One region of the Lysinibacillus sp. FSL M8-0216 genome, then DNA from elsewhere that is predicted to be linked to it. Evidence: riboswitches for the same ligand, from Rfam matches in the RefSeq annotation. Region 1 holds a riboswitch; each other region holds the start of a gene.
What was found. A riboswitch is a leader RNA that binds a small molecule or an ion and turns the genes downstream of it on or off. The one in region 1 is predicted to bind cobalamin.
Positions count from the first base shown of each region.

Region 2: it holds a riboswitch for cobalamin, as region 1 does, so the genes downstream of both, metE (5-methyltetrahydropteroyltriglutamate--homocysteine S-methyltransferase) here and MKX57_RS21305 (iron chelate uptake ABC transporter family permease subunit) in region 1, are expected to answer to the same signal.
Region 3: it holds a riboswitch for cobalamin, as region 1 does, so the genes downstream of both, mmgD (citrate synthase) here and MKX57_RS21305 (iron chelate uptake ABC transporter family permease subunit) in region 1, are expected to answer to the same signal.

Region 1 covers NZ_CP152007.1:4,285,341-4,288,624, forward strand. The annotation lists gene MKX57_RS21300 (ABC transporter ATP-binding protein) at 1-487, opposite strand, end outside; gene MKX57_RS21305 (iron chelate uptake ABC transporter family permease subunit) at 493-1,539, opposite strand; cobalamin riboswitch at 1,735-1,926, opposite strand; gene MKX57_RS21310 (biotin transporter BioY) at 2,081-2,677, shown strand; gene MKX57_RS21315 (YdhK family protein) at 2,794-3,284, shown strand, end outside.
Region 2 covers NZ_CP152007.1:2,542,778-2,546,061, forward strand. The annotation lists gene metE (5-methyltetrahydropteroyltriglutamate--homocysteine S-methyltransferase) at 1-1,852, opposite strand, end outside; cobalamin riboswitch at 2,132-2,311, opposite strand; gene MKX57_RS12420 (aminoglycoside phosphotransferase family protein) at 2,469-3,284, opposite strand, start outside.
Region 3 covers NZ_CP152007.1:2,534,245-2,537,528, forward strand. The annotation lists gene MKX57_RS12375 (bifunctional 2-methylcitrate dehydratase/aconitate hydratase) at 1-198, opposite strand, end outside; gene mmgD (citrate synthase) at 297-1,418, opposite strand; cobalamin riboswitch at 1,608-1,803, opposite strand; gene MKX57_RS12385 (NUDIX hydrolase) at 2,035-2,520, shown strand; gene MKX57_RS12390 (dipeptide/oligopeptide/nickel ABC transporter ATP-binding protein) at 2,568-3,284, opposite strand, start outside.

The DNA.
Region 1 (3,284 bases):
CTAATATAAGGACCTGTGCTTGCTGAGCGAGTGCTCTTGCCACCATAACACGCTTCTTCTCCCCACCGGAAAGTGAGCTAAAGCTTCGTTTCGCTAGGTGCAATATGCCCGTTTGCTTCAAAGCATCTTTTACAATTTGAAAATCTTGCTCCTGATCAAGCTCTAATAGCTTTTTATGTGGAGTCCTTCCCATACTGACTAAATCATGAACAGTAAAGTCAAATAATACGGGTGTTTCTTGACTAACAACGGCTAAATTTTTAGCAATGGCTTTACTAGATTGCTTTAAAATATCTTGTTCATTTAACAAGACTGTCCCACTTTCTGGCTTTAGGAGACGATACATATTTTTAAGCAATGTCGACTTCCCACTACCATTGGGGCCAATTAACCCGACAAATTGCTTTTCCTTTATTTTTACACTTACCTCGTGAAGTATTCGCTGATCGTAAATGGAGAATGATACTTGTTTTGCTTCTAATGTCATGGAAGTTAATCTCCTTCACCGAAAGAATAATTATTACGACGGAGTAACCAAATGAAAAACGGTCCCCCACAAAAGGCTGTAATAATACCGATTGGCATTTCCTGTGGAGCAATAATAATTCGAGCTAATGCATCTGCCCAAACTAAGAAAATCCCTCCTAATAAAGCACTGACCGGTATTACATATTTATAGTTAGAACCAACAATTAATCGTACTATATGCGGAATGATTAATCCCACAAATCCGATAGAACCGCTCACTGCTACAAGTACCCCCGTTAAAAGTGAGACAAGTAAAATGAGCTGTATGCGAAATTGTTGAAGATTCACTCCTAATGTTACCGCAGCCTCTTCCCCAAGTAATAGCAAATTTAAATTTCGATAGAATAGCCATAAAAGCCCGAACACAATGAAAAAGATGGAGGCCGGAATAATAATATTATTCCATTTTGCTCCCGCTAAGCTGCCTAACATCCAAAACATAACAGCCTTTAAAGCTCCCTCTTGCTTTGACATCATTAATATAAAATTAGAAATGGCAGTTAATATAAAGGAAACTGCCATCCCTGCCAATAGCAAGCGAAAAATCGAGACACGGCCACCTACGCGCGATAAGAAAAACACTAAACCAATTGCGAGCAAAGACCCTATAAAGGCTGATACAGAAAGTGCGTAGATACCTAAAAATGAAAAAGCACCTAAAATAATTACTGAAGTTGCTCCAACTGCTGCTCCTGAAGAAATTCCTAAAATATATGGATCTGCAATGGAATTTCGTACAAGTGCCTGAATCGCTGCCCCTGCAATGGCTAAACCCGCTCCTACAATTGCGGCAAGGATGACGCGGGGTACTCTTATTTGCCAAATAATAATTTCCTGTGAGCGACTCCAATCTTGCTCTATCGTTTGTTGTATAAAGGGTATTTTCGAAAGAATTACTTTCCATACATATAATGGCGTCACCGAAACAGATCCAACCATTACAGCAAATGTCATGGATACAATTAATACTAAAAGAAGCACTAAAGAAAATAACATAAATTTTTTATTCATTCATTAAACTCCTACTAAGATGATGAATGAAGCAATTAAATATACTTTCGCATAATGTAGGTCAGATGATCTTACTTCAGTTGGCACTCAATAAAAAAAGGGCATTTCATGCAAAAATACGCACAAAAATACCCTCGAATAAACAAAGTCAGAAAATCCAGCTATTGTCCGTAATTGCTTGCATCCTCGTGGGCATTACAGGTATTACTTATTGGCAGGTCTCCTGACTTCGATTCATCATCCTATAAATAGCCTTCCCATTTTTAACAGTGGCAAATAAACATGATAGGACTCCTCGTTACAGTTGCGGGACAGCGTCGGACTTCCACCGACTTCCCTTTTAAGTGACATTGTTTAAAATGTCACACCAATAGTATGTAAAGTTAAAAAATTATGACGATTCTATCATACATTTTTATAGATAGTTAGTCTACAAGGAATTTCCAACACACTTAAGTTAACCTACAATTATAATTAAGTTGACACATTTGTTTTAGTTTTTTACACTAACGATAAATACTTTGAAATTAGAGGTGAAGTCATGTCAACAGTATCAGAACAAAGTCATCCAAAATTAAAGACGGTAGATATTGCCTATATTGGAATATTTTCTACCCTCATGATGATCGGTGCCAATATAACTTCCTTTGTGCCCTTTATGACAGTGGGAGGAGTGCCGATTACTCTACAAACCTTTTTTGCCATTTTAGCCGGACTTATTTTGGGTAGTAGGAAGGGAGCGCTTGCCTGCACAGTCTATATGTGTATTGGATTAGCAGGAGCACCTGTCTTTGCTCGCTTTGGTGGAGGGTTCAGTCAACTATTAAGCCCTACTTTTGGATTCATTATCACCTTTATTTTAGCAGCATATGTTGCCGGTTTAATGGTAGAGCGAAGTGGTACAAAGAAAAGCTATATGCTAGCCGCATTCATCGCAACTGCTATCAATTATTTAGTAGGTACAAACTGGATGTTTATTGCGTATAAACTATGGGCCAGTGCGCCAGAGGATTTTTCCTATAAATTAGCGTGGCTCTGGATGATTCCCCCACTCCCAAAAGATATTGTTTTAGCTATTTTCGCTGGTATTTTAGCGTACCGACTACAAAAAACATTGAAAATCATGCCCATTCAATAGCGCTTCCATCCACTTCTTTAGTCAATAGACTAAAGAAGTTTTTTGTAATAATTAATGTCCATCATTTCTGCATATTTGTTTGTTACAGTAAGGGCAAATAGAAAGGAGGATCTCATATGACATTCAAGCAAAGATGGTCAGGTGGACTATTATCAGCAGTTGCTTTACTTACTTTATCCGCTTGTTCTGAAGATAAAACGGAGCCTTCCTCAACTTCAGATAATACTCCTGAGACAGAGCAACAAACAGAAATGGATCACTCCTCAATGAACCATTCTAGCTCAGCAGAAGTACCGGCTACATTAAGAAAAGCTGAAGATCCAGCATTTCCGGTTGGAAGTACCGCTATGATTACAGATGGGCATATGGAGGGGATGAAGGGTGCTGAAGCGACGATTGTTGGTGCCTATAAAACTACAGCCTATATCATTTCTTATGATCCAACATCAGGTGGCAAACGTGTAGAGAATCATAAATGGATTATCCATGAGGAATTAATGGATGTAGGGGAAGCACCACTGTCCCCTGATACAGAGGTAAAAACGACTGCTACTCATATGGAAGGCATGAAAAAAGCAACCGTCCGCATTAAAGAAGCCGTACCAAC
Region 2 (3,284 bases), 1.7 Mb from region 1:
CTTCTTTACGAAGAGGTAACCCTTCACGGAGTGCTGGTTCATCCACTTGAATAATGGAGATGCCAGCCGCTTCTAGTGCTTCCACTTCCCTGCGAAGTGCTAATGCAATTTGATAAGCCACATCTTTTCGAGAAATATCATCGCGTACAAAGGACCAATTTAAAATGGTCACTGGCCCTGTCAGCATCCCTTTTACAAAGCGCTTCGTTAAGCTTTGGGCATACGCAGACTCTTTCACGGTAATGGCTGAAGACCATGCAACATCTCCATAAATAATTGGAGGCTTCACACAGCGAGAGCCATACGAAACAACCCATGCTTTTTCAGTAAAGGCAAAGCCCGTCAATTTCTCACCGAAATATTCAACCATGTCTGTCCGTTCAAATTCTCCATGAACTAGTACATCCATATCAAGATCCTCCTGCAAGTGAATCCAGCGCTTTGTTTCCAGTTCAATAAATGCTTCATAGTCTTCATTCGACAATTGTTTCTTTCGCCAAGCATTACGATTTCTCTTCACCTCATCAGATTGAGGGAAGCTGCCAATTGTCGTTGTTGGGAAAAGGGGTAGTCCTAATGCCTGCTGCTGTATTTTTTGACGTTGACTAAAATCATTATGTCGCTCAAAATCCTTTGTTGATAAGGATTGAGCGGCTTGTTGGATAATCTTATTTTGACGAATTGAATGATTTTTTAGTGCTTCAATGGCCTTCATACTTGCTGAGAAATTATGACGTAGCGTTCCGTCTTGATTTTTTCTATATTTAGTGAGCTCAATAAGCTCTTCGATTTTTTCATCAGCAAACGCCAGTGCTTGTTTGAGAACAGGGTCCAGCTTCTTTTCAAGTGAAGTAGATATTGGCACATGTTGAAGGCTACTTGAGGGTTGAATCCACAATTCCTTAGCATCGCTAAGCTTTTCAATAGCTTGAATCGTGGCGTTAGCCTCCGCTAGGTTGGAACGCCATATATCACGACCATTAACAATACCAATAGCTAAAACTTTATCCTGAGGGAAACCAAATTTTCGAAGGGACTCCATATTCCCTTTATAGCCATGTACGAAATCTAAACCAAACCCTTGGACAGGCAATGTAATCAATGTTTCATAGGAGCATAATGCTTCAAAATATGTTTGTAGCATTAGTTTTGCTGCTGGAACGGTTGTCGCTAACTGAGCATAGATTTCCTGTACTAGCTTCCGTTCTGCTGAGTCGAGTGTCGTCACTAAAGAAGGCTCTTCTAATTGAATCCACTGGGCACCTGCATCTACTAATTCTTGAATAATCTGAGCATAGAGAGGTAATAGAGCTAATAAATATTCGACCTGCGTTAATTTATTGTAGCCCTTAGTTAACTTATAAAATGTATAGGGGCCAATAAGTGTCGGCTTCGCAATAATACCGAACGCTTCTTTTGCCTCTAAAAAGTCGGCCAATACCTTATTTTCAGTTAGTTGCAGCGGTTGCCCTTCATATTCAGGGACAATGTAGTGATAGTTGGTATTAAACCATTTGGTCATTTCACTAGCTACTGCTGAATGATTGCCTCTCGCTACACTGTAGTAGGTATGTAAATCTACCCTTCCACCTTGCCAGTTAAAGCGCTTGGGTACTAAGCCAAACATTAAGGCTGTATCTAACATTCTATCGTACAATGTGAAATCCCCCACTGTCACCATATCGATGCCAGATTGTAGCTGCTTTTCAATCCGCGATAACCGAATACTTTTTAGGGTTTCCTGAAAATCCTCTTCCGTTCGTTCTTGACGCCAAAATGCTTCTAACGCCTTCTTCCATTCGCGATCATCTCCGATATATGGATAGCCAATGAGTGTACTAGTATAAGTCATATTTAATCTCCCTTTCATCAATAAGTTTATGGTTACTTGCTCTTACAAATTTGTGTCATCCCATGCTAGATTCAGTGGCTCTATATGAAAACCAGTGGACTTTGCTCTGGAATACAGAATAGTAGCATAAAAAAAAGCCATTCCCCTTCTCGGAAAATGGCTGCATGGTAAATTTATTAAGACAAAAACAATACGAAAAAGTAGAATTTTCGTAAAATCACTTGTTATCGCACAGTGCCTTTTTGGTCACTATTCACCACCTATTTCCACGTAGGTATTTGGTGTGTACTAGAAATTGGCAGGTCTCCTGGCTTCTCATCAACACGCCTCACAGCCTTCCCGGTTTCCCAGTGGCATTTGTGATTTGCTCCGAATTACAGTTGCGGGACAGCGTCGGATTTGCACCGACTTCCCTTTTAAGCCAGACTTTCATCTGGCACCATTTCTTACACTATATTCAGTTATGCCCATACTATACCATATATTTCAGAATAGTAGAAATTGTTTTTACATAAAACTTTATCTATTTACTCTGTTTTTAATTATCAACAATTGGGCTCTTAGTGATAATGCCTTATATTAATTGAACTGATTCCACATTAATTGTACAAGAAAACTATTTATAATCTTTAATTCCAGCTTCAAAAGCCTGTCTATCTCCATTTTCAATCCCGTGCAATGCTTCTTGTAAAGCAAATGTACTTTTATAAAATTTAACTCGTTCAGAAATTTCCTGACCATTAGGATATAGGTTAATACACATATCAAAAAAATCCTCACCATAGCTAGAAAGTATTCCAGCAAAGTCATACGCTGGATCTCCTAAACCCGAACCACCAAAGTCTATTATCCCAGAAATCATACTTGTTTCTGGATCCCACAAAATGTTAGATGCACCGAAATCTCCGTGTATAAGCGTTATATCTAAATTGGAGAATGCCTTCCCGTTTAAAAACGTTTCAAAAGATTGTGAGATTTCCTGTTGAGCGTCTTTTCTCATAAAAGGAAATAATTTATTTCGAATCTTATTATACAAGTTATACATCTCTTCATGAGGATTACGAACCTTTAGTTTCAAATCTCGACTTGCTTTTTCTCCTGATATAGAATGAAGTTCTACAAGAAAAGAAACAAGTTGTTTTGCCAACCCTTTAACTAAATCAACACGCTTCACACCTATTAAACTTTCCTTCCACAAAGGAACACCATCTATTAGATGATATCCGGTGAAGACCTTACCTGGTTCTAACTCTTCAAAAGATTGATAAATTGGATTCGGAATAGGAGTTGAAATGGTACCTTTAATGTATTTTAAAATTTCCGTCTCTCTTTTTAATTGATTGATTCCAATTTTATATTTTGGAAACCTAAAAACCAAAGATTTGTTTACAATTAACACATCATTATTCTGTCCAATTTCATTAGGATAAAT
Region 3 (3,284 bases), 1.8 Mb from region 1:
TGTACCTGGTACTACAGGACCCAGAAGTTTTGTACATTCAGGATATTGTAAAGCTAAAATGCCACAACCTAACGTATCCAATAAAACATATCGAGCCGTTTCGTAAGCTTCTTCGCTCGTAATCTTTGTGTTTAATACGTAATCCGCAATATCAACAAGAAGCTGGTCTGTCATCGTTTTTTCATTCGTTTTAATCATCTATATCTTCCTTTCAAGGTATGAATTTGATATACTAGTATGCTGATGGGCATTGGTCAGAATGTCCATCAGCTCTATGGCGAGTTGTTAAAACTTGATTATACCGACAATTCTTCAAGGTTATGACGCTCGCCTATATAATGAACACGAGGTCTAAATAATCGATTATTGTCATGTTGTTCGATCACATGTGCACATAAACCAATCGTTCGAGAGCCAAAGAAAATAGGCGTATATAATTCAATTGGTAAGCCCAGCATGTAGTACACTGGCGCAGCATAATAATCTAAATTTGGATACAAGCCTTTTTCCTCCACCATCACTTTTTCACCAGCTTCACACATGTGATATAAGCGGTCATCCCCTTGCTCCAAGCATAATTTATACAAAGCTTCTTTCATGATCTGCGCTCTTGGGTCCATTTTTTTCATATAGACACGATGGCCAAAGCCCATTATTTTCTCTTTATTTTTGAGCTTGTTTTTCAGCATCGCTTCAAAGCCTTCCACTGTCTTAGCTTCAAGCAGCATATACATGACTGCCTCGTTCGCCCCACCATGCAAATTTCCTTTCAATGATGCGACAGCACCAGTTAGAGCACCATACAGATCGGATTGTGTGGAGGCAATAACACGAGCAGCAAAGGTCGAATTCGGCATTTCATGTTCACTATATAAAACAAGTGATTGGTCAAAAATTTCCTCTTCTAATGGTGTTGGTTTTCTTCCAGTAATCATGTAATAAAAATTAGCACTATATGAAAGCTCACTATCCGGTTCTACTACCTCTTGACCATTTAATACACGGTAGCTATTCGCAACGATATTGGGCATTCCGCCTAAAAGTCGATATGCTCGTGTTACATTCTTTTCAGTCGAACGATCATTGATGTGCTGATCATACCCTGCTAACGCTGAAATTCCAGTTCTAAGGCCGTCCATAGCATGTGTCCCATTTGGTAATAAGTTGAAAATTTGAAAAAGCTCTTGTGGAACGTGATAGTTTTCTTTCAATTTATCTTGTAAGTCAGCTTGTTGCTCAGTAGTTGGTAGGTTTCCGTGCAATAATAAATGGACAATATCTAAATAGGAATATCGCTGAGATAGTTCAATCAAATCATAGCCCCGTATAACAATTTGGCTTCCTACTACGTCTAAGAAAGACAGTTTTGTTTCCGCAGCAATAACTCCATCAAGACCTGGTGAATACGTTAACTCCATGAATTACAACCCCTTTGTTTAATCATTCTTGTAAGCGTTACCATTCAAACTCGAAAGAACAACAAAAAAACAACTTCTACCCCTTTAGAAGTTGTTAATCTACAAAAGTATGACAGAACAAAAAACAGTGAACTTACATCCATTCACAATCACCATACAGTAGCTAACACCTCCCTATCCTCGTAGGTCAATTGATGCTTATTTAGCGGCAGGTCTCCTGACTTATCATCAACATTCCTATAACACCTTCCCGTTTTGATGAACAAAACAGTGGCCACGTTATGGAACTCCTACATACAGTTGCGGGACAGTGTTGGACTCACACCAACTTCCCTTTTAATCAAATGGAATCAAACCCATTTGAACCACCAAAATTTAGCATATTCAATTTGTCTTTTTACCTTAACATAGAGGTTTCCAAACAATCAATATAGGTAAAATTCAGAAAAGACTGATTATAAAAAGCTATTTTTCATTTTTGACGAACTATTCTGCATATTTAAGCATTATTTCGCTCAAAAAAAGATTGTTAATCAATCCCAATGAAGCTATATTTATGAAGTCTACTTTAAAAAAGCGAATTATTTTGCATAACGATGAAACGTGGAGTGACGGGATGGGCTATATAACAGAATTAAGAAAGCTTATCGGTAATAGACCGATTATAAGCGTCGGTTCGACAGTTCTTGTTGTTAATGATGATAAGAAGATACTCTTTCAACATCGTTCAGATTCGTTGGATTGGGGATTACCTGGCGGCTCAATGGAAATAAACGAAACATTAGAGCAGGTTGCTGCTCGTGAACTTTATGAGGAAACTGGACTCGTGGCTACAGAGTTTGATTTTATCGGTGTTTTTTCAGGACCTGATTATTACTACTGTTATCCGAATGGCGATGAAATCCATACAGTCATTCACCTGTATAGGGCTAAACATGTAAGGGGTGTATTGGAAATGAAAGATGGTGAGAGCTTAAGCCTCACTTATTTCAGTAAGGAAGAACTTCCGAATAATATGGAACAGAGGATGGTCGCTCTCTTAAACAACCTAGAGGGTAAAATATGGGGGTTCGAAAGCTCCTTTACGAAGCTTTCCAAATAACAATGTAAGAATTTTAATAAGGACTTTCTTCGCAAAGACATTCCAGTTCATTCTAAAGTATTCTTGTGAATTCTTTCGCGAGGGTGAGTGGGTAAAATCGCGTTGTATAGCTCAAGTGATGCGGAATGCTTAAATGGTTCACCTTTCATACTTTCCTCTACTAGCTGACCATTTTGCATGACAAGGATGCGATCTGAAATAAAGCGTGTAGCCTGTAGGTCATGAGAAATGAAAATGTATGCAAGTTGCAAATCCTTTTGTAGTGTCTGTAGTAATTGAATGATATGTTTTTGCAAAATCATATCTAAACTACTAATGGCTTCATCTAAAACAATTAATTTTGGGTGTAAGGCAAGCGCTCTTGCAATGTTAACACGCTGTTGTTGTCCTCCGCTAAGCTGGGAGGGATACTTTTCGGTAATAGATTTGTCTAACTCTACATGATCAAGTAATTCCTTTACCTTATAATGTCTCTCAGCTGAGCTATAATGCTCGAAATTTAGGTACGGTTCCTCTAAAATTTGAAAAATGGTCTGCTTTGGATTTAATGAATGATAGCTATTTTGAAAGACTGCTTGTAAATCTCTCCGTATCATTTTTTTTTGTTGGCTAGTGGCATCATAAAGATTAACCCCTTGAAATAGAATCTCACCGGCTGTTGGCCTTTCCATTCCTAATATAATTCGGCCCAATGTGCTTTTTCCTGAGCCACTTTGTCCAACAATCCCTAAGCATTCCCCCTCCTGAAGTGAAAATGATACTTT